Regions from separate parts of the Shewanella sp. 30m-14 genome, predicted to be linked through region 2. Evidence: predicted binding sites of a transcription regulator. Region 2 holds the regulator's gene; the other holds the start of a gene.

Region 1 (9,889 bases), on a different contig from region 2:
CGTAATAATCTATACCTGATGCCGAACTTGTTGATAGATTTGACCTTGCGAGCAACTCTTCTGCTGAAATTTCATCCGTTTCGGCCATACCACTGTCATTTTTGCGGCCGTTTCCTTGTTCACCGTCGGTATTTCCACCGCCCCCTTGAGACACTTGGCCATCGGTTAACTGCATCCCTTGCTCTGCCAGCATCTCACGCAGCCTTGGCATTGCTTGCTCAACAAGATCACGAGTTTGATGCTGACTTACTTGAAATTGAACTTGAGTGGTATCACCTTGGACTTGAATGCGCACCATCATATGGCCAAGCTCTGGTGGATCTAGGCGAATTTCAGCATGTTGTACCCCGTTGCTAACCATGGTGATCAGCTGCTGATTCATCATCGGTGAGAAACGCTGGATCATCTGTTGCATTGGCGGTGTTTGTTCAGCACCTTGTTTCAATGACAATTGCAGCTGTGGTATTTCTTGACGCTGCGCTCCTGCTTGCAGCTGTAATGATTGCCCCTGCAAACCCGTTAACGCTTTAAGATCCTGAGCTGCGTCAGCACCGGTTAAACTTGCCTCTTGTCCCGTTTGCGATGACATCATTCGCACCGACAATTCAGCCGTTTTAAGTTGTTCGGTTGCAGCCAACTGATTAGTCATCGTTTGGCTGCTGGCATCGGCATTTTTTAGCTGCTCACCACTGGCTTTCTGTAATTGGGATTGAGACTGAGACTGTAATTGAGATAACCCGGCAAGCTCTTTACCGAAAATGTCGCGAGGCTCATTTTTCGTATTCGCGTCAGCGCTTTTTAGAGCAGAGTGAAGCGCCTCAGGGTCCGTTGCAATATTGGCAAGACCGGCTTTATCAGTCACTCCCGCTTGACCGACTAGCCCAACCTCTTGCTGTTTTGGCTGCGAATTAGCCCCCAAGTCGAGATTAACATTAGCCGTAACAGCAAACTCCGCTGTTAATTCGCCATTAGCATCTAAAATTTGGCTTTGCTGCAACAGCTTGTGTAACTCTGCGGCAGAAAGCTGAGTTAGCTCTTGCTCTGACAAGCCTGACTCTTGACTCAACGCCGTTAAGATATCGCCTGCAAGTTCGCTCGCTTCAAGCTCACTTGCTAATGTCTCTTCTGAAGTCGCTTCTGATGCCACTTGTAGCGGCAAGCTTTCGCCGTTGGCGGCAAGCTGAACTTCACTACCAAAATTATTTGCAAGATTGATCTGGGCAAACACCTGGCTGACATCATCAGTAGCACTCTCAGCCTTGGCTTGTGCCTGAATGTTGCTTTCTGCTGTAATTTCTAAACTTGAACTCGCACTTGATGATTGCTTATCAACTGCTGAAGAAGCTGACTCTGCCTTAGTGTCAGTCTGTTTACCCGCTTTTTCCAGCGCAGCCGAAAAGCTACCAACTTCAGAATCACCTTCAGAGTTAGCCCTAGGTTTAAGAGATGGCTCCAAAGATTTATTGTTATTTTCAGTGGCCTTTTTACTATGTTCTGAGCCACTGAGTAAAATGTTGTTCATCTGCTGCATTACGTCTCCGTTAGGGTTAACTCATCAAACCGACCTACGAGGGAATATGTCAAAATATCGGCTGAATTGGGGCAGTCAACACAATAGAAAGCAATAATAGTGCCAAAAGCAAACGCAGCCTTTAATCGCTCGTTATTGCAGGGATATAGATCAATGAAGGAATAACCTAAAAGAGCCAATATTGCTCTATCAACAGTGAAATGAATGCTGTCAAAAAATGAATACTGAGCTCTCTAATTAGGAGCTCTTAATTACGAGCGCTTTAACACTAGCTCTGTATCAGGGATAAATGGGATTATTTAGGTGGGTAACTGCTGAGAATTAACGCTGCCGCTTACGGTAAAACTGCTGCGATGCAAATTCATCTACCATTTTTTGTTCGCTGCGTAATTCAGCAAGCTTGGCTTTTTCTGCTTTATTGGCGAGTAACAACTCCACCGCTTTACGCTTTTGCTGTTTCTCTTGCCAATATGCTTGGCGGTGTTGCCTTTGAGTATCGGCATCTTTCACCGTATTGACCTGCTGCACGATTGCCGCATCAATTTGACGTACGAATTGATGAAATTGGTGATAATGGCTGGCGCTAATGCTTTGCCCCTGTTGCTGCTCCATCTGTTTCATATAGTCGAGACGATAATTTTGCAGCGCTTCAAGCTGACTTTGACGTCTTTGCAGCTCAAGTTGCGCCGAGCGAAGCTGCAGTGAAGCCTGCTCTTCGGCATCTTGCGTCAGCTTAAGCACCATATGCAGTGGATCGGGTTTAGTCATGATAGTCTACTCTGTTATTGCCTGAGCACTGATGAGCTAACGTCTGAGTGGCTAACACCTGAATGGCTAAGGTCTTAATGATTGAGGTCTGCTTAAAAGTTAAGCCTGACATTGCGCCCCCAATTGGCTCAGCATTAAGGTGCTACTATCAAACGTTATCGAGTCTTTCATGGTTTGCCTTAAAAACGCATTCATCGCGGGTTGTAAGCGAATCGCATTATCGATGCGTGGATCGCTACCTTGGCTATAGGCACCAATGGAGATCAAATCTTTGTTTTGCTGATACAGAGAGTAAACCTGTTTAACTTTTCGCATCGCCTCTAAGTGCTCTGGACTGATAACCATAGGTGCGACACGGCTAATTGATGCTTCGATATCGATAGCCGGATAATGTCCTGAGTCGGCTAGGCTGCGTGACAATACGATATGACCATCGAGAATGGCTCTTGACGCATCGGCAATAGGATCTTGCAAATCATCGCCTTCAGTTAATACGGTATAAAACGCAGTAATTGAGCCTTGTTGACCGCCACCATTACCGGCTCGCTCAACCAATTTAGGCAGTTTGGCAAATACCGATGGCGGATAGCCTTTGGTTGCCGGCGGCTCACCCACAGCAAGGGCGATTTCACGTTGTGCTTGCGCATAGCGAGTTAAGCTATCCATTAGTAACAATACGTTATAGCCCAAATCGCGAAAATACTCGGCGATGCGAGTAGAGGTTTCACAAGCGCGAAGACGCATAAGCGGTGACGTATCGGCAGGTGCTGCCACGACAACAGATCGTGCACGTCCCTCTGGGCCTAAAATCTCTTCAATAAACTCTTTTACTTCGCGGCCACGTTCGCCCACTAACCCCACGATGATAATGTCTGCCGTTGTCCCGCGGGTCATCATTCCAAGCAGCACACTTTTACCGACCCCTGAGCCCGCAAACAAGCCCATACGCTGGCCTTTACCCACGGTCAACATGGCGTTAATGGCTCTTACGCCAACATCGAGTGGCTCACTAATGGCACGCCTTGTAAGTGGGTTAATTGCGGCAACATGGCTAGAGGCTCTTTGATCTGTTTTCAAGTTACCTAAGCCGTCGATGGGCTGACCGCTGCCATCGAGTACCCGCCCGAGAAGAGATAGGCCGACGTTTAATCCCGATTGCTCACCAAGTGGAGTCACTTTGGCTCCCGGCAGCACGCCACGCAACTCTTCGATGGGCATGAGGTACAGTAATTGATCGTCAAAACCTATGACCTCGGCAATGAGGCTACCCGCCATGGTTTCGATAGCGCATAGGCTGCCAACTGCAGCGCGGCACCCAGTGGCTTCTAAGGTTAAACCAACCACTCGCACCAGCTGGCCACTCGCTTCAACCAAAAATGGATGGATTTTTTGCTGGTGTTGAGCCAGCTTATTGCGTAATTGGTGCTGACGGGTCGGCATGTTCACCTTAATTGCTTCAGTTGCTTCAGTTACTTTAGTGGCTTCGGTTGCTTCAGTTGCTTTAGTGGCTTCCAGCAGGCACTTGCTCGCTGTGTTCTGTTATTTGGCTTTGGAGTTCTGCAGCTTGAGTCTGATTGTCTAGCACCGCGGCCTGATTATCTATCACTGCAGCCTGCTCACCTAAGGCTTGTTCCTGTGACGCATCAAGTACTTGCTCGTGAGTCGCGCGGTTAAGCTCTGACGTCATTGAGGCATGATAGTCGGCGTGTTGCTCAGCTTTATGTTGCCTTGCTTTAAGTAACGCTTCTTCTTGCTGCTCTTTCATCTGTAAAAGATCTTGTTGGTGCTTATCAAGGTCAGCAAAAACATGGCCAATACGGGTTTCTACCGTCATATCAATATGACTTCGAACACTGTCAATAATACAGTCACCAGGGCTTAGACTTGGATCGGCTTCTATTTCCCAGCGGTTTCGTTCTAACTGGGCTTGAGTGTATAACTCGCCAATTAAGGCTTCATCGCTTGGAGTGACACGAATATTGACTCTTTGCTCTTTTATCGGCAAAGAATCAACACCTTGGCGTAGTGCCGATAAAATATGCTCAGGGTAAGTCTTAAGCTCATGGCCTATTACGGCCTTGGCGAGCGTCATCGAGGTGGCGAGCAGTTCTTTTTCAATTTCAGTATCTAATAATGCTAATGGCGCTTCGAACTGACTCAGTAGACTTTCAAAACGTTGCAGTTGTTCGGCTGCCGTTTTTAGCCCTTCTTCGTAGCCTTGTTGCTGGCCTTGAGAATAGCCTTCACCATGGCCCTGCTCTAATCCTTGTAAACGCCCTTTTTCAAGGCCTTCACTAAAGCCTTTATCCATCCCCTCACTAAAGCCTTCTTGCTCTGCATGAGCACGAATATCTTCAATCTCACTTAAGGTTGGCGGCAAAATAACTTCTGACTCAATGGGATCGTCAACCTGTATTTGCAAGCTGTTACGACCAAACATATTCAGCGAGGAGGGATTAATTTCTTGCCTAACTTCAGGCAGTTCCCAATGGGAAAATTCGTCAGTCGTATTCACACTGGCGCCTTGAGGCTCTTTAGGTTCTGTCATTATAGAAACTCTTCACCGCCTCCGCCGCCAAGCATGATCTCTCCGCTATCACTCAAACGACGAGCAATAGATAAGATCTCTTTCTGAGCGACTTCAACTTCACTGATCCTGATTGGGCCCATTGCTTCTAGGTCATCTCTAAGTAGCTCGGCTGCGCGTTTAGACATATTACTGAGTAGCTTATCTTTCAGCTGTTCATCTGCACCTTTAAGTGCCTTCATCAATACGTCTTGCTGTACTTCTCGTAGCAATACTTGAATGCCGATATCATCGACATCGCTTAGGTTTTCAAACACAAACATCAAGTCTTGGATCTGCTGCGCCATCTCTTCATCAGATTCGCGCATTGTTTCCATCAAGTGACTTTCAACCCCAGTATCGAGGTAATTCATGATATTGGCTGCCGCCTTCAAGCCGCCCATCTTAGCGGCTTGCGCCCCGCCTTGACCGGCAAACTGTTTCTCCATGATGTCGTTAAGCTCTTGCAGTGCAGCCGGCTGAACCTCTTCAAGGTTAGCAATACGCATCATCAAATCTAAACGGGTATTTTCTGGGAACTGGGCGAAAATCTCAGCCGCTTGATCAGGCTCAAGATAAGATAAAACAATAGTTTGAATTTGCGGGTGCTCATTTTGGATAATGGTGGCAACTTGACGCGCGTCCATCCACTTAAGTGAATCAAGACCTTTGGCACCACTGCCCATAATAATCTGTTCGATTAGGTTACCCGCTTTGTCTTCACCTAATGCTGCTGTTAACGCCTTACGCACAAACTCTTCGCTATTAAATCCAATCGATGAATACTTTTGAATATCATCTAAAAATAGCTTGTGAACACCAATGACCTTCTCTTGACCAAAGTCTTGCATCGCTGCCATTGCCATACCGACCTTTTGCACTTGCTTTGGCTCTAGATGCTTTAAAATCGATGCTGCATCACTTTCACTCAGGCTTAGCAGTAAAATGGCGGTCTTCTCGATACCACTTAAGTCACTGGGCTTAAAGCCAGGCGCCGTTTTCGCTTCTACACTAATATCATTTGTCATCTTCAAGTAACCAGTTTTTCACAACTTGTGTCGATAGTTCAGGCTCATTAGCCACCAGTGCGCGGATCGCTTTGATCATATCATCGTCTTTGTGCAGGTTCGGGATCATAATAGAACCGTCATCGGCATAACTGTATTCCGCTTCAGGGCGCTGCAACATGCCTAAGGTATCTGCAGCGTATTGATCTTCAATTTCTGCTAATTCACCACCTACCGATGGCTCATCCGGCATGTTGACGCTATCTGGGTATACTAATTTTTTCAGCATTGGGCGCACTACAGCAAGGATCAATACCAAAACCACTAATGCTCCCAGTACGAGCTTTATCACACGCCAAAACCAAGGTTGCTCCCACAATTGAGGCGCTGGAGCAGCCTCGATAAGCTGATCCATAAATGGCACGGTAACCACTTCAATCACATCACCGCGCTGGGTATTAAAACCGACAGCACCTTCTAGTAAGCGGCGGATATTGGCAAGTTCTTGCTCAGTCCGCGGCACCCGGTTAACACTGCCATCTTCTGCCATTGGCGCATTTTTAAAATCAACAGCCACGGAAACACTGACACGACGTAGTGTGCCAATTTGCTGACGAGTATGGCTAATAGTGGTATCGAGTTCGAAATTACGTGTCGCCTCTTTGTGGCTACTACCCGATGTTTGCTTTACCGATTCTGTTGCATTAACTTCCTGAGGAATATCTGATGCCATTGGAGGTTGATTTGATAAGGCGCCAGGGATCCCGCCACTAATGCCGCCATTGGAATTGTTCTCTACAACCATCTCGCTTCTTAATGCTGGTAAGTCTGGATTATAGCGCTTGGCAGTTTGTTCAACCGCGGTGAAATCCATGCTGACATCAACTTGAGATGTGAAGTTCTCAGGACCTAAGATTGGCATCAGAATCGACTCAACTTTATTGCGATATTCTGATTCTTTCTGCTGAACAATTTCAAGCTCACGTCGAGCAATAGCTGATACGCCGTCTTGACTGCCAGAATTAAGTAAGCGGCCGTTAGCATCGGTCACGGTGACTTTATTGGGCTCAAGGTTATGCACCGCAGAAGCCACGATATCGACAATGGAGTCGACTTCTTCTTGAGCTAAACCACTGCGCCTTGTACTCACTACAACCGTTGCACTAGGTTTTGAACGGTTTCTAGCAAATACGTTTTCTTTCGGTAAGGCTAGAATCACTTTTGCGCGGGTCACGCTTTTTAATTCTTCGATGGTACGGGCAAGATTTTGTTCTTGGCTGTGCTTTAAGCGCGCTTGCTCCATACGCTGACTGACGCCAAAGCCACTATCTTTAGATAAGAAATCATCTTTATTCGCAGCACTATCTAAGCCTTCACGACTTAAGATCATCTTTACATCTTGATACTTATCCTCGGGCACTTTAACCACGTCACCCTGGATCTCATATTTCACCTGATTTTTGTCTAAAACATCAAGTACCTGCACCATTTCAGCGGTACTCATCTGCCCTAGGGGGCGATATTCGGGTTCTTGAGCCCAGATCATCACAAAAACAGCTAAGGCTAGACAGATAGCAAGCGCCAAAATCATCGTCACTTGGCGTAACATATCGACGCCACCTAAGGACCCCATTAAGCCAGGCTTATGTTCTTCTTGAACACCTGATGTTTGCGGGTTGGTTGCTAAACCAGAACCTGTACCTACGACCATTTCTGTACTCACTATTGCACCCTGTTTCTACGTAATAACGGCCTAAACAGGCATACTCATAATTTCTTTATAAGCTTCTACGAGCTTATTGCGCACTTGCACGGTTGCTTCAAAAGCAACGCTTGATTTTTCTCTAGCGATCACGGTATCAGATAAAGTGACGGTGGTATCTCCCATATCGAGCCGAGTGGCGAGATTAGCAGCATTTGATTGAAGTTCGCTTACATTTCCAACAGCTTGCGACAGCAGCTGACCAAAATCACTACCTGAAGTATTTTGAACCTGGCGCGCAATGCCCGTTTGAATGCTTGAAGTACCAATTTGACCATTAAGTGACTGCATCTCTTGCAGTAATGAATTCGCACCAATTTGCATACTTAGCTCCCATGTCGTTTTCTTGACGAAAATGTTGATATAGCGAGATAAAGCAAATAGCTTGCCAGTTTGTAAAAAGAAGGGGAAGTGCCAAGAAGGACGCTACGCTGCGAGGACGTGACTGCGTCACTTCGAGAGCGCCACTTCGTGACTTCTAGGGAACGAGAAAAAGCCAAGACGTTAAAAACAGAGACGGGAAAACAATAGACGAACGGCCTGCGGCCTAACGGCACGTGACTGTTTGATTTAATTGAATGTCACTACGGAACGCTTCGCTTACGGAAAAGCCGATTAAAGCATAAACGATTTAGAGCCGAATAGAGCTGAGACGAAAAAGCCGGAAAAGCTTGTACCGTCTCTTCCTAGCCCTTTTTTAACGTAGGTCGGGATTTATCCCGACAAACCTTGTGTGTGCCTCCTTGATTGATGGGCTGAAGCCCAACCTACAAAAAATTATTTTATGTGCTCTCATCTCAGCTTGTACCTTCTCAGCTTGTACCGTCAGCGCAGCGTTCTGTGAGAGATCCTGCGAACGTTCCGTCTTCCGTGAGCGAAGCGTTCGTCTTAGCTTTTAAGCAGGTATTTGAATTCCTGAGTCGCGCATTTTTGCCATCTTATAGCGCAGCGTTCTGGCACTGATGCCAAGTTTTTCAGCAACTAACTTTCGACTGCCATTACATTGAGTCAAGGTTTCTAAAATAATCACATGTTCTTGTGCTTTAAGCTCATCACCTAAACCTTCAAGCTCTGCGGGTTTATTAACAACTAAAGGTGTGCTTTCAGGGTTAAAATCTAATTCTACTGAATCGATAATAATGTCTGCTGCCGTTATTTCTTTTGCAGTGCATAGAATCAAGGCTCTTTGAATTACGTTATCAAGCTCTCGCACATTGCCAGGCCAGCGATGAGTCAATAAACGTCGTGATGCGCATTCGCTTAATTCGGGTAACTCACTGTAATTAGCAATCAATGCATGACGTTGCAGTAGATGCCTTGCCAAGGGCAAAATATCGGCTGGACGTTGATTAAGTGAAGGCCAGGTCAGCGGGAATACGTTGATACGATAATACAGATCTTCTCTAAACTCGCCCGATGTTGCCATGGCTTTTAAATCACGATTAGAAGTAGCAAGCACCCGAACATCAAGCTTTATCGTTTTACGCCCGCCTAAACGTTCAACTTCGCGCTCTTGTAGTACACGCAACAGTTTTGCCTGCAGCCCCACCTCCATCTCAGAGATCTCATCGAGTAATAAGGTGCCACCTTGTGCTTGCTCAAACTTACCTGGACACGCTTGATAGGCGCCAGTAAACGCTCCTTTCTCGTAGCCGAACAGGGTAGCCTCGAGCATATTTTCAGGGATTGCTGCGCAGTTAATCGCCACGAATGGCTGCTCGGCGCGTTGACTATTTTGATGAATATATCGAGCCAACACCTCTTTACCACAGCCACTTGGTCCCATAATCATCACAGATGCATCAGAGGCCGCTACGCGCTGCGCCAGAGCCAATAACGCCAAGCTCTTTTCATCAGCCACAATCGGTGTGCCTTCAGCAGCCTTTGCCGGCATATAGCGAGAAACTTGATTAACTAATACTTCGGCAGAAAACGGCTTTGATAAATAATCCACCGCACCCAACTTCATTGCATTAACAGCATTATCGATAGTTGCATAAGCCGTCATTAACAATACTGGAACTTTAGGATGGTGCTGCTGTAAGTAATTAAGCAGACCTATCCCACCGACGCCTTCCATCTGCACGTCACTAATAACCATATCAAAGCGTTGGCTTTTTAAGGTCAAAATGGCTTCTTCGGCACTGCCAACATCGACGCAATCATAATGAGCTAGCATCAAGGTATCGAGTAACGCTTCGCGCAGTGATGCGTCATCTTCTACCAGTAACAACTTACCTTCAGACATGCTGGCT
Region 2 (9,889 bases):
ACCAACTCACAGAATTTAAGGACATTGGCTATAACGATTATGGCGTGAGTATTGTCGACAGTACAACGAACGCTGTTCTTGCAAATAATCTATTGGTGACCTTCAATCAAGACGAAAGCAAGTCCATTTTATTGTATGAAGATGAAATGGGCCAAACCAATGGCATGACCATCAGTCACGATCATCGTCCAAGAGCCTATGAGCACCAGATTAGTTTGGCCAATTTGGTCTCTGATTTTGACGAATTGATGATCTATTTTGTACGAGCAAGCGAGACGATTGAGTCTGCCCAATACAAGCTTACAGGACTCGAGTTCACTGAGCTAGGCGTGATTAGCTTACCTTCTGATGACTATGAAATTAGTGTGGTTTTTGAAGATGAAAATGACACATTAACTTTATTGTATCAGTCAGATGTTGTGCAATTTAGTCAAGCGGGGAATTACACCATGGTGCTAAACAAAGATGATGATGAGTCTCTGGGCTATCGACTGACAACCTTTCAATAGTTGCTAATGGATTAATGATGGGGTGCAGAGGCGAAAATCACATTAAGCGTATTTTATTTGAATAGAGTTAGCGCGTTAATTTTTTGATTTCGTTGGGGCGAAAAATAGTGTTTCCCGCCTCTGCTTTAACAGGGTACAGCCTGTTAATTTAACGACGACCGAGTAGCTGCTTTATACGTAAAGCGAGCTGTTTGGTCTGTTGCATAATGGGCAAAGAAGTTGATTTTGAACCTCGCTCATTTTCATGAATAATGTGATAAACGGTTTTTGTCGACAGTCCATAATCTTTAGCAACGTCCGATAACAAACGGCCGTTATTTTTGACTTCGTTGATAACTTTAAGGTTCAGGTTCATAGCATCCATCGGCATTCTCTTTTTAAGTTCTAATGTTAAAACATCAGTGGTTTGGACGTCTTTGAGCGTGGTGACGGAGTTCCCATGGCAAGGTTGTCTAGCTTGACCTTGTCGTTACTCACGAAACAGAGTTTGTTATTATTTTTTTAGTGTCTGTGAATACTCAATAATATATATGCTTAACATATGCCAAAGCCGCAATATATTTAAAATCATTACATTTCATAAGGTTAAATTTGCCGAGCTTACTGTTATGCATGGAACCTGCGAAATCTTGCTCAAAAATGGTGCGCGTGCGCACTATATTGGTGCGTAGATATGTCGGGGGACAGCAGAGCTGCGCTACGGCAGAGGCTATTGGCTACGCTATTAATTCAGTGTTAATTGCTCGATTTTGAATCACTTAACAAGCGAGTCCATTGTCTAATTTGCTGTGGTTTATATACTGCTTTGCAAATACAACTTATAAGTGGCCGCTTTTGTGACTCACACAAGTGGTTGGGAGTGGTTCAAATGAGCGTAAAGCGTAGTTCTTATCTTGCTGGTGGCCTTATCGCCGCCATGATGGTGTCTGGTTGTCAAACAACTAATCCTTATTCCAACGAATCTCAAAATGCTAAAGCGACCAACGGCGCCCTGATTGGTGCTATTGCTGGTGCGGCGATTGGCGTTGCGTCTTCAAGTAAAAACGATCGCGGTAAAGGTGCATTGATCGGTGCTGCGTCGGGCGCTGCATTAGGTGGCGGTATTGGTTACTACATGGATGTGCAGGAAGCTGAGCTTCGTAAGCAGCTGCAATCATCTGGTGTCAGTGTGACACGTAGCGGTGATAACATTATCCTTAATATGCCAAATGACGTGACGTTTGGTGTCGATCAAACGGACTTAAGTCAGCGTGCTCAGCAAGTGCTAAATAGCGTTGTGTTGGTCGCGCTTGAATATGATGAAACCAAGTTAAATGTAATGGGCCATACTGATAGTTCTGGCGCCGAGTCATATAACTTAAGGTTATCGCAAGTGCGTGCGAGTGAGGTGGCGAACTACATAACTCATCAAAAGGTACCAGCGCAGCGAGTTGCTTCACATGGTATGGGTGAGTCAAAGCCAATTGCTTCGAATCAAACGAAACAAGGTCGCGCTGAAAATCGTCGTGTAGAGATTATTTTAAGCCCGATGCCAAACGCATAACGTGCAATCGTTAATGCGTTGAATTAATGCCACTCTTGAGTGGCTTTTTTATGTCCTAACCTGCTGTCGTGTCGGTGTTATTTATTCCTATCAATATATGAAATTGAGCTAAAGTCGGTCTCTAAGACTGCTATGATTTATGGCGGCAGTAATATGAGGGGGGATGAGACTTTTTGTCTTGTCTGCCTAATGATACCGTGATTGAACTCTCGGGTTTGGCAACTAAAGTTAGTTTGCTAAAAGGCAAGTATTGTTATTTGGTTATAGATGATTTGTCATTGCTTAAAATGAGTGCCTTTATTTAAAAACGAATATTGATAATGGAAAAAATGATGAAAAAATGGATGCTAGTTTCACTTCTAAGCTTACCTTTTGCTGTTAATGCTAACCCCATTGAGTTGAGAGCGGCAGGCAGTTTAAAAAATGCTATGAATGATATTGTTAGTGCCTATCAGGCAGCGAGTGAGCAAACCGTTCATGCTGATTTTGGACCGTCAGGATTATTACTTAAGCGTATAGAGTCAGGTGAAAACACAGACGTGTTTGCCTCTGCCAATATGAAGCACCCACAAGCATTACAAGCTGGGGGGAAGGGCAGTAGCGTAGTGATGTTTGCGCGCAATCAGATGTGTGCCATTGCTCAGCCGAGTGTCAAGATCAACAGCGAGGGGGTGCTAGCTGCGATGCTTGATCCTAACGTGCGATTAGGTACCTCAACGCCCAAAGCCGATCCTTCAGGTGACTACGCCTGGAAAATATTTGCAAAGGCTGACCACTTACAGGCTGGAGCGACGGCTAAGCTAGAAGCCAAAGCATTGCAGCTCACCGGTGGTGAAAACAGTGCAAAAGCGCCTAAAGGCCGTAATACCTATGCTTGGGTGATGGAAAATAAACGCGCCGATCTGTTTTTGACTTATTGCACCAATGCGGTGCTGGCTCAGAAAGAGGTCAAAGATCTGCAAGTTGTTCAGCTGCCTGAGCCTTTAAGTGTTGGAGCTAATTATGGTTTGATTGTACTCGATGATGCCCAACAAGATGCCTGGAAACTGGCGATGTATATTCTCTCTGAACCCGGGCAAATGATCCTCGCTGACTACGGTTTTGATGCCCCATTAAAGCAATAGGATTTGTAATCAAAAGGCCGCAATAGCGGCCTTTTGATTAGTCTTTAATAACTAATTTGATAACGAACTTGATAACTAGTTAAGTAAGAAAATCGTGGCTAAGCCTAGGAAGGCAAATAAGCCAATCACGTCGGTGACAGTGGTTAATACCATCCCCCCTGCTAATGCAGGATCGATGTTCATCCTCTTTAGCATAAGAGGGATCGTTGCCCCTGCAAGACCCGCTACCGTCATATTGATGAGCATAGCGCCAGCAATCAAGGCTCCCAAGGCGATATCGCCTTTCCATATCCATACAGCGACAAAAACGAGAACAGACCACAGCAAGCCGTTGAGGAAGCCAATGGCGAGCTCTTTACCTATCAACCAGCGAGAATTGCTTTTACCGATTTGGCCAAGGGCAATACCGCGAATAACCAGAGCTAAAGTTTGGTTACCAGCAACGCCGCCCATACTGGGAACAATAGTCATCAGAATCGCGATCGTGGCAAATTGTTCAATCGTGCCTTCGAACATATTACTGACTGATGCCGCGAGTAATGCCGCGAATAAGTTAACGGTTAACCATAGTGAGCGGCGAAAGGTACTTTTTAATACTGGACCAAAGGTATCAGTATCGTCGTCCATACCTGCCATGCCCATCATAGAGTGTTCGGCGTCTTCACGAATAACGTCGACCACGTCATCGATGGTAATACGGCCAAGTAGCTTGTTGTCAGCGTCGATAACGGGGGCCGACACCCAGTCATGTCGTTCAAATAGCTGCGCCACTTCGCTGTCAGACATGCCAATAGGGATCCCTTCAAGATCCGACACCATTATTTCACGTACTGAGGCGTTTGGGTCACAGGTCAGCAGATCTGCAATACGTACACCACCTAACACGCTGTCTTGTTTATCGACCACATATAGCATGTCTGTGGCTTGCGGAAGTTCACCGCGGATCCGCAAGTAGCGCAAAATCACGTCGATATTGACGTCTGGCCTTAAGGTAACCGTATCGGTATTCATCAAGCTGCCAGCAGTGTCGTCAGGGTATGACAGCGCTTGTTCGACACGCACGCGATCTTGCTTGGTCATTGACTGCAAAACTTGCTTAAAGATGCTGTCAGGCAGGCTTCGCAAAATATAGGCTAAGTCATCGGTGTCCATGTTTTCGGCGGCTTTTGCAACGCGCTCTGGACTCATCTGAGCAATGAGACTGTCTTTAAGCTCTTCACCGAGTTCGTCGAGGATTTCACCTGTGTGTTCCTGGTCAATCAGTTGCCATAGCACTTGACGAGTACGAGGTGGAGAAGATTCGAGAATAAAAGCAATGTCCGTTGCAGCCATATCCTGCAACATGTTGCGGACGTGGACAAACATACCGTTGCCTAATGCTTGAGTCAGCTGATTGAGACGTTGGTCAGTTGTTTGATTATCTAAGACTTCAATCGGCATAGCTCCCTCACTGGGTCGTTTTAAAGGCGCTTATCATAACGTAACTCAAGAGTATTTATGTGCGGTAGCTAGGAAATTCATTAGGAAAATAACGAATTAATTATCTTCATCAAATCTGGCATCAATTAATTGGCAAATGGCATCGAGCGCTGCTTGGGCGTCTGTCCCGGTTGCAACGAGTTGTACCGTTTTTCCCATTCCTGTTTCTAACATCAATAAGCCTAGTACACTTGTAGCCGAGGCTTGTTTCTCACCTTGAATGATGGTGATCTCAGCATCAAATTCGGAGGCTAAAACAACGAGTTTTGTGGCAGCGCGAGCGTGAAGACCTAGTTTATTGCAGATGGTAACTTCACGTTCAATGGTCGGCATTTTTTAGCTCACGGTGGCGGACTTGTATTTTATGTTTGCCATCTTTGAAGTGAGCAGCAAGGCGCTCAGTGATATAAACCGATCGGTGTTGGCCACCGGTACAGCCAATCGCAATGGTAAGGTAGCTACGGTTGTTACGTTCTAGATCGGGTAACCAAGTTTCGAGTAGATCTTCAATCTGTTTAATAAACAGGTTGACCATTGGGCGTTCATTTAAGAAATCTTGTACTGGTTGGTCGAGCCCAGTCATAGGGCGCAGGTCGGGCTCCCAATGTGGGTTTGGCAAAAAACGTACATCAAACATAAAGTCAGCTTCGGTTGGCATACCATGTTTAAAACCAAACGATTCGAAGTTGATCATCAACTCTTTATCAAGATTGCCAAGTAGGATCTCACGCACCTGATCATTAAGATCGTAAATGTTGAGATTTGAGGTATCGATATAATGATCGACAATGTTGGCTAGCGGCTCTAGCAAGCGACCTTCTAGCGCAATGGCCTCTTTAAGCGAAATGTTATCGTGCGATAAAGGGTGCAGACGACGGGTCTCGTTATAACGTTTAAGTAGCACTTCATCGCTTGAGTTAAGGAAAAAGCTTAATAACTCAACCCCATCAGGCAGAAAAGTGAGGTGCTTAACCAGCTCATCTTTCTTTTCTGGCAGGTTACGAATATCGACACTGATGGCGACAAGCTTAGTGTTACCCGATAGCTCTTTGAGTAAGGTCCCCATCATTGGCAAGGGCAGGTTATCGACACAATAATAGCCGAGATCTTCTAGCATTCTTAATAGAACGGACTTACCTGAACCGGAGCGACCTGAGACTAAAACAAGCTTCATCGTATGATTACCTGATAGACATTAAACAAAATGTATGATTTTTGTGGTTATATTGTGTAAGTGTATAGATTAACTTTTTTAAGGCTGAAAGCAAGAAGTTGAGCGGGTGAATAAGAATAAATAATATTGCTGTAATAATTACTTAGGTCTTTAAATCATTTACCTTTTGTGTAAAAAATAAATAACTTAAAGACCTGAGTAGTTAGCTATTGGGTAATGACTTGGTATAGCTCTGATTCATTGCTGGTCTTTCTCAACTGCTTAACCACCGCTTTATCGTTGAGTTTTTCAGCCATACAAGACAGTGTTGCTAAATGTTGCTCACACTGATCAGATGGCACCAATAAAGCAAATAGAATATCGACAGGCTGCTTATCGAATGAGTCAAATGGGATAGGAACTTCACATTTAACTAATACTGCAACTGGACGTTCTATATTCGACAGCCTTCCATGAGGAATCGCTATACCATTACCTATTCCCGTGCTACCCATTTTCTCTCGTGCCAAGAGACTTTCAAAGATCTCTTGTGAAGAAAGGGTTGGGTACTGGACAGCGGCAATGTCACTGATTAACTCCAGTACTTTTTTCTTACTGCCCGGAGTGGCGCAGGTAGTGCACTCCGGCTGCAGGATGGTACTTAGTTCCATCGTTAGTGTTTAGTCAGCTTCTCTTTGTGTTTAATAACCTGACGATCTAGTTTATCGATCAGGGAGTCTATTGCAGCATACATATCTGCATGTTCCGAAATAGCAAATACTTCCCCTTTTTTAAGGTGAATTTTAGCTTCGGCAATCTGCTGCATTTTTTGTACATTCAAAATAACGTGCACATTATTGATCTGATCGAAATGTCGTTCAAGCTTTGTAAATTTCTCTTCTACATAACCGCGTAGTGAATCGGTGATTTCGATGTGATGTCCTGTCAGGTTGATTTGCATTATCGATCCTCCATGTGCCTAATTTTGAGTTATAAACTCTTACGTTGGTTTGAGGGCGGGATCAGCATCGCTTCTCGATATTTTGCAATCGTACGTCTAGCAACTTTAATCCCTTGTTCAGCCAGAAGCTGGGCCATTTTGCTATCGCTTAACGGTTTCCTCTGGTTTTCAGCTGCGACTAATTTCTTAATAAATGCCCTAATTGCTGTCGATGAGCATTCTCCGCCATCGTCGGTACCCACATGGCTTGAGAAGAAATATTTTAGTTCAAAAATGCCCCTTGGGGTGTGCATGTACTTCTGTGTGGTAACGCGTGAAATGGTAGATTCATGCATTTCAACAGCTTCGGCAATGTCATTGAGTACCATAGGTTTCATGGCTTCTTCACCGAACTCAAAAAAGCCTTGCTGGAATTTGACGATACAGTTTGTCACTTTCAATAAGGTGTCGTTGCGGCTTTCCAGGCTCTTTATAAACCACTTAGCTTCTTGCAGGTGGCCACGGATAAATTGACCGTCGGCCTGATTCGTTGTGCTACGCGCCATTGATGCGTAATGCTGATTAACATTAATCTTAGGCATATAGTCAGGATTTAGCTCTACCACCCAGCGACCTTTTTTCTTGCTGACAGACACGTCGGGAATGACGTATTCATCTTTACTGCGTGCAATGGCAAGCCCAGGTCTTGGGTTAAGAGTTTGGATCAGTGTGATCGCCTCACGTAAATCATCCTCTTTGAGTTTGGTTTTACGCATTAACTGCCTAAAATCACGCCCCGCAATAAGGTCTAAATAGTCTTTAATCAGTAATCTTGCATTTTCAATGTGCGGTGTATCTGCGGCATATTGTGCTAGCTGGATAAGTAGGCATTCACTTAAGTTGCGGGCGGCAACACCGATAGGATCAAAATGTTGAATTCGTTTTAAAACGGCTTCGACTTCATCGAGTTCAGTTTCAGGATCGCCCATCGCTTCGAGAATTTCGTCACAGCTCTGGGTTAAATAACCTCGTTCATCGATCGCATCAATAATCGCGGTGGCGATAGCAAGATCGTTATCTGAAAATGGGGTGAGGTTCTTTTGCCACTCAAGATGCTCATATAAGCCTTCGCTAGTCTCGCCTTGGAATGGCATGTCATCTTCACGACTTACGCCTGAGCTAGCATTAGAGGAAACGGTGTAGACTTCATCCCAAGTGGTATCCATAGGCAGGTCATCGGGCATGGAATCTTGGGTGAGGGCTTCGGAGGTGTCAACGCTTGCGCTATCTTGGGTGAGTTCACTATTAGAGTCATTTACAGAGTGATCTTCATCGTTGATCATATCGCCATCTGACTGCTCTTCATCTAGCTCCAGTAACGGATTAGAATCTAATGCTTGTTGGATCTCTTGTTGCAGCTCTAAAGAAGACAGTTGTAACAGGCGAATGGCCTGTTGTAACTGGGGAGTCATAGTGAGCTGTTGACCCATTTTGAGCTGGAGTGACGCTTTCATTTTACCGCTATTCCCTACACTGTAGTTAAACGTTAAAGCTCGTTGAACTGGCGAAGGTTGCTCAAAAACTCAACACGTTGATTTTTTTTTGGAAATAATTCCATATTGAGTTTTTCAGCTTCCATACTGTGAATTAACTATAGCCTGAATTGTTCACCTAAGTACACCGCTCGAACCTGTTGGTTGTCCAAGATTTCGGCAGGTGTACCTTCAGCAATCAGATTTCCGTGGCTTACTATGTAAGCACGCTCACAAACGTCCAAAGTTTCGCGAACATTATGATCGGTGATCAGTACGCCCAGACCGCGACTCTTAAGTTGTTCAATAATTTTTTTAATATCGATAACTGAAATGGGGTCAACACCCGCGAACGGCTCATCTAACAAGATAAACTTTGGATTAGCTGCGAGTGCCCGAGCAATTTCTACCCGGCGGCGTTCGCCTCCAGACAATGCCATACCTTGGCTGTCACGAATGTGAGTGATATGAAACTCTTCGAGTAGATGCTCAAGTTGTTCTTCACGTTGCTCGTTATTGATGTCATGACGAGTCTGTAAGACGGCCATGATGTTGTCACGTACTGACAGCTTTCTAAAAATACTGGCTTCCTGAGGTAGGTAACCGATACCTTTACGGGCGCGTAAATGCATAGGATCGAGCGTAAGATCGTCATCATCAATAAAGATCTTACCCTTATCACTCTGTACTAGGCCAACCACCATGTAGAATGTCGTTGTTTTTCCTGCACCGTTTGGGCCAAGCAAACCAACAATCTGACCTGTCTTTACGGTTAAGCTAACATCTTGTACGACGGCACGATTTTTATAGCTCTTAGCAAGATTGACCGCTTTTAAGGTGATTTGGTTCATTGCTGTTCCTGCTTTTTCGCTGGCGATTCTGGTTTCTCTTCCTGATAGGTTTCAGGCTGAATAATGGTGATAACTCTGTCATCGCCCTTGCCAGTACTTTCTGCAATAAGCTGTTGCAAACTGATGTTGTATTTAATGCGGTTACCTGTGACCTGGCTACCGTCTTGCGCTAGGGTGGCTTCGCCGACTAAGGTGAGTGTGCGCGTAGCAAGTTCGTAGCGGATCTCTTTTGCGCTAGCCGTTGCCGGGCGTCCATCATCCATTATTTGGGTGTAAGTGGCTGGGTTACCAGTCGCCACAAGCGTTTTACCGCTCTTATCTTCTTTTGAGAAAACCCGTAGCTTATCGGCATTCATCTTGATTGTGCCCTGAGTGACTTCGACAGGCCCAAAAAAGATAACCTGATTATTCTTGATATCAGCTTCTTGGCTAGCGGCCGCAATTTTCACCTCTTGCATCAGGTCATCAACTTTAGCAACAGAGCTGAAACTGAGCAGACAAAATAGGCCTGCAAGGATAGATTGATTGTATTTCATAGCGTCCTTCTACTCAGCTAAAGCGTTTTCTTTAGCTAGTATGAGTGTAAAATTGTTCAATATGTTGGCGTTACTGAGCTTCGTAGATACCTTCTACTTGGCTGATTAGTTTTACGCTCTGGGCATTCAGGTCGGCATATAAGCCTACACCTTGAATGACGAATTCGTTGCCAGTGACGTGGATAATTTCATCTGACGTCATGATCATAGTATTCAAATCAA

The links. The regulator sigma-54, encoded in region 2, starts transcription at its own class of promoters, with help from an activator protein. The targets are predictions, from matches to a motif close to GTTGGCACGNNNNTNGNNT.
Region 1: a site for sigma-54 is predicted at 1,620-1,638, ahead of ACVBIU_RS12455 (flagellar hook-length control protein FliK). Genes of this name have one in related genera too.

The regions. Positions count from the first base shown of each region.
Region 1 is NZ_JBRILW010000015.1:29,870-39,758, forward strand. Features, by position in the region: gene ACVBIU_RS12455 (flagellar hook-length control protein FliK) at 1-1,531, opposite strand, end outside; gene fliJ (flagellar export protein FliJ) at 1,853-2,299, opposite strand; gene fliI (flagellar protein export ATPase FliI) at 2,399-3,739, opposite strand; gene fliH (flagellar assembly protein FliH) at 3,801-4,847, opposite strand; gene fliG (flagellar motor switch protein FliG) at 4,847-5,893, opposite strand; gene fliF (flagellar basal-body MS-ring/collar protein FliF) at 5,883-7,583, opposite strand; gene fliE (flagellar hook-basal body complex protein FliE) at 7,626-7,958, opposite strand; gene ACVBIU_RS12490 (sigma-54-dependent transcriptional regulator) at 8,530-9,882, opposite strand; gene ACVBIU_RS12495 (sensor histidine kinase) at 9,875-9,889, opposite strand, start outside.
Region 2 is NZ_JBRILW010000005.1:12,435-22,323, reverse strand. Features, by position in the region: gene ACVBIU_RS05230 (hypothetical protein) at 1-509, shown strand, start outside; gene ACVBIU_RS05225 (transposase) at 658-873, opposite strand; gene ACVBIU_RS05220 (OmpA family protein) at 1,378-2,052, shown strand; gene ACVBIU_RS05215 (molybdate ABC transporter substrate-binding protein) at 2,385-3,176, shown strand; gene mgtE (magnesium transporter) at 3,252-4,616, opposite strand; gene ACVBIU_RS05205 (HPr family phosphocarrier protein) at 4,713-4,988, opposite strand; gene rapZ (RNase adapter RapZ) at 4,975-5,829, opposite strand; gene ptsN (PTS IIA-like nitrogen regulatory protein PtsN) at 6,036-6,479, opposite strand; gene hpf (ribosome hibernation promoting factor) at 6,482-6,769, opposite strand; gene ACVBIU_RS05185 (RNA polymerase factor sigma-54) at 6,799-8,262, opposite strand; gene lptB (LPS export ABC transporter ATP-binding protein) at 8,400-9,131, opposite strand; gene lptA (lipopolysaccharide transport periplasmic protein LptA) at 9,128-9,667, opposite strand; gene lptC (LPS export ABC transporter periplasmic protein LptC) at 9,738-9,889, opposite strand, start outside.